DNA from 2 places in the Kosakonia sp. Marseille-Q7440 genome. Region 1 is predicted to be linked to the other one. Evidence: predicted binding sites of a transcription regulator. Region 1 holds the regulator's gene; the other holds the start of a gene.

Evidence for each region. Region 1 encodes CRP, which controls carbon source genes, mostly activating them, when cyclic AMP is high. Its sites were predicted from a motif close to ATGTGANNNNNNTCACAT; they were not measured.
Region 2: ACWPW2_RS13110 (maltoporin) is a predicted target of CRP. The motif match lies at 1,301-1,318, and genes of this name have one in related genera.

The regions. Positions count from the first base shown of each region.
Region 1 covers NZ_CBCPLT010000002.1:536,081-538,283, reverse strand. The annotation lists gene ACWPW2_RS16360 (phosphoribulokinase) at 1-175, shown strand, start outside; gene ACWPW2_RS16355 (OsmC family protein) at 206-610, opposite strand; gene crp (cAMP-activated global transcriptional regulator CRP) at 920-1,552, shown strand; gene ACWPW2_RS16345 (YccS/YhfK family putative transporter) at 1,601-2,203, shown strand, end outside.
Region 2 covers NZ_CBCPLT010000001.1:2,794,091-2,796,293, forward strand. The annotation lists gene ACWPW2_RS13105 (LacI family DNA-binding transcriptional regulator) at 67-1,140, opposite strand; gene ACWPW2_RS13110 (maltoporin) at 1,409-2,203, shown strand, end outside.

The sequences.
Region 1 (2,203 bases):
TCATTTCCGCAATCTGGAGGGGATCGATTATCCGTGGCTGCTGGCAATGTTGCAGGGATCGTTTATCTCGCATATGGATACGCTGGTGGTGCCGGGCGGCAAAATGGGGCTGGCGATGGAGCTGATTATGACGCCGCTGGTGCAGCGGCTGATGGAAGGCAAAAAGATTAAATAACCCGGCGGGAAGCGCCGCCGGGCGGGCTTATCAGGCTTCGATCACCTCAAAGGAGTGGGTAATCTTGACTGCTTTTTCCAGCATCAGCGCCACGGAGCAGTACTTCTCAGCCGAGAGATCGACCGCGCGGGAGACGGCAGCCTCTTTCAGCGCTTTGCCGGTGACGATGAAGTGCAGGTTGATATGGGTAAAGTAGCGCGGTGCTTCTTCACGGCGCTCGGAGGTCAGCTTCACTTCGCAGTCGGTCACGTCATGACGCCCTTTTTGCAGAATCGACACCACGTCAATGGCGCTGCAGCCGCCGGCGGCCATTAAGACCATCTCCATCGGGCTGGGAGCTTTGTCCCCGGAGTTGCCATCCATCAGGATTTGGTGGCCGGAAGCGGACTCACCAAGGAACGTTAACCCTTCAACCCATTTCACTCGTGCCTGCATGTTCATCACTCCGGTATGGCAAATTTTTTCACAGATTACGCGTACATAACAAAACGCGCAACGGAAGGCGACCTGCGTCATGCTGAAGCGAGACACCAGGAGACAGGCGCCAAAAGCTATGCTAAAACAGTCTACATGCTACAGAGAAACATTGACGTTACGAATGTACGCAAGGGATATCATACATTAGAGACCGCAGATGTCGCTGACGGTCCACTTCCCGGGATTTGGGAAGCTTTGATTGCAACCCCAGAAGCTGAATGATTCACGCCGTTTCTGGAGCCAGCTTATAACAGAGGATAATCGCGCATGGTGCTTGGCAAACCGCAAACAGACCCGACTCTCGAATGGTTCTTGTCTCATTGCCATATTCATAAGTACCCGTCGAAGAGCACGCTGATTCACCAGGGTGAAAAAGCGGAAACGCTGTATTACATCGTTAAAGGCTCAGTGGCAGTGCTCATCAAGGATGAAGAGGGTAAAGAGATGATCCTCTCTTACCTCAACCAGGGCGATTTTATTGGTGAACTGGGCCTGTTTGAAGAAGGTCAGGAGCGCAGCGCCTGGGTTCGCGCCAAGACCGCCTGTGAAGTGGCGGAGATCTCCTACAAAAAATTCCGTCAGCTTATCCAGGTGAATCCGGATATTCTGATGCGCCTCTCCTCGCAGATGGCGCGTCGCCTGCAGGTGACCTCGGAGAAAGTCGGTAACCTGGCGTTCCTCGACGTGACCGGCCGCATTGCACAGACTCTGCTGAACCTGGCAAAACAGCCGGACGCCATGACCCACCCGGACGGTATGCAAATTAAAATTACCCGTCAGGAGATCGGTCAGATCGTCGGTTGCTCCCGCGAAACGGTTGGCCGCATTCTTAAAATGCTCGAAGATCAAAACCTGATCTCCGCCCACGGTAAAACTATCGTCGTCTACGGTACGCGTTAATCTGCGAAATGGCGCATCGCTCATGCGGTGCGCCGTTTTTGTTTTCCCATGTGGCGCAGGCTGATTTATCACCCCGAAATCAACTACGCACTGCGACAAACGCTGGTGTTATGCCTGCCTGTGGCGGTTGGGCTGCTGCTCGGCCATCTGCAACAGGGTCTTCTCTTCTCGCTGGTTCCCGCCTGCTGCAATATTGCGGGCCTCGATACCCCGCATAAACGCTTCTTTAAACGCCTGATTATCGGCGGCTCGCTGTTTGCCGGCTGTAGCCTGGCGGTGCAGCTTTTGCTGGCGGAAAATCTTCCGCTACCGGTGATCATGACGGTGCTAACGCTGCTGCTGGGCGTGACAGGTGAAATCAGCGCGCTGCATGGCCGCTTACTTCCCGCATCTCTCATTGCCGCCATTTTTACTCTCAGCCTCGCCGGAAACATGCCGGTGTGGGAGCCGCTGCTGATCTACACCCTCGGCACCCTGTGGTACGGGCTGTTTAACTGGTTCTGGTTCTGGCTATGGCGCGAACAGCCGCTGCGCGAATCCCTCAGCTTGCTCTACCGGCAACTGGCGGACTATTGCGAAGCGAAATATAGCCTGTTAACCCAACACATCGATCCGGAAACCGCGCTGCCGCCGCTGCTCGACCGCCAGCAG
Region 2 (2,203 bases), on a different contig from region 1:
AAATATCACTAAAATCTGACCACGCCTAGATATGCTTTTTCTGAAAAAACCAATTAGCTTTCCCTGTTATTTCATCAACTTATGCGCAATAACCTGCAACTGTTGGGCTATCTCTTGCAGGTTCGCGCTCTGCTCCTGCAATGCGCCGGTAGAGTGACGCACAATCAGCCGCGCAGGGAGTACGGATGAACTACGGGCGGCATCGCCGTGGCCGCTGTCGAGCAGACGACGCACCGCCTCTTTGCCCTGCAAATCGAGATCCAGAGAAACGGTGGTTAACGACGGATGGAAGAAGGAGCTTTCATAGGTGTCATCGTAACCGATCACCGATTTCTCGCCGGGGATGGCGATCTGATGTTGATGAAACGCGCTCAGCACGCCGAGCGCCATCTGGTCATTCCCGACCAGAACGGCGGTAAAATTCGGCGTTTCGCGCAGCATCTGCAGTGCGCCTGCGTAACCGCTCTGCGCATCCCAGTTACCGTGGAATACTTTCACTGGTTTCAGGCCGTAGCTATCAAGGGTGTCAACCCAGCTTTTTAGCCGCAGCTTTGCCGAAACGGAGCTTTCAGGCCCCGCCAACAGCGCGATATCGCGGTGCCCTAAATCATAAAGATGTTTGACGCTCGCACGTGTACCGTCCGCCGGGTTGAACGAAACATTAAACACCGAGCTGTAAGGGTCAACGTCGAGGAACAGGCAAACAATATCATCATTGTCAGCCGCAATGCGCTGGGCTTCATCGGTCTCCAGCGGCACGTTAATGATCACCTTATCGACCAGCTGCGACTTCAGTTCGTTGATCGCCGACTGGATATCATGATTGACGTTCTCATCAATCATTGAGATTAGCACCTGGTAGCCGTCGAGATTGGCATAGCGTTTTACCGCCGCCGCCACCTGAGAGGGGGCATGCAGCGCCAGCGAAGTGGTGACCAACCCAAGGGTCTGACTCTGCTTACCCACCAGCTGTTGCGCCAGCCGGTTCGGCACATAACGCAGCAACTCTATCGCTTTCTCAACCTTGAGACGCGTGGCTTCGGATACATTGGCAGATTTATTGAGTACCCTGGACACGGTCTGATAGGAGACACCCGCATGGCGGGCAACGTCTTCCAACGTCGCGCTTTTAGACTTCATGGTCCGGTTCCTTATGTTGTTATGCGCCAATTGTAACAGGGCAGATCAAAAAAAACGCTCACCGCTCATTTCCTCGCCGCTTTAGCCGCCAATAAGTATCACGCTCACAATACGCATAAATGTGAACGAATTCTCCACCTGTAACAAAAATCGCTAATTTATTTGCACTTAATCACACATTTCAGATCATAAGTTTGCCTGTTTTTACAATTAAGCATTTTATGACTGCGATTATGTGAACGTAATACAAAACAATAAGAGGAACACGATGAAGACTCCACTACGCACACTCTCTCTCGCGTTAGCCGCTGCGCTGACCTCAACCTCGCTGATGGCGGCCACCTCGGTACCCATCGATTTTCACGGCTACCTGCGCGGCGGCGTGGGCGTGTCGGGCGATGGCGGCCAGGTGGAGTGGCAGAAAAATAAGATTGGTCGTCTGGGCAATGAATCCGATACCTACGGCGAGCTCGAGCTGGGCTCGGAAGTCTACAAAAAAGATGACGTCAGCTTTTACCTCGACAGCATGGTCAGCATGGTCTCCGATGGCTCCAACGATAACGAGACCACCATCGGCGACGATGCGCAGTTCGGCTTACGCCAGCTGAACCTGCAGATCAAAGGGCTGATCCCAAACGATCCCAACGCGGTGATCTGGGGCGGTAAACGCTACTATCAGCGCCACGATCTGCACATTATCGATACCAAATACTGGAATATCTCCGGCTCCGGCGCGGGGATCGAAAATTACACCTTCGGGCCGGGCGCCGTCTCTTTTGCGTGGATCCGTGGCGATGCCAATGACGTGGATTACCGCGTTGATAACGACAATGACGTCAATATTAACTATCTCGACCTGCGTTATGCCGGCTGGAAACCGTGGGCGGGCGCGTGGACGGAGTTTGGCATTGATTACGCCATGCCGAATCCAACCAAAAAGCAGAAGGCTTACGGCGGGCTGTACGACGCGGATGATGGCGTGATGCTGACCGGTGAAATCAGTCAGGATATGCTCGGCGGCTACAACAAGCTGGTGTTGCAGTACGCCAACAAAGGGCTGGCG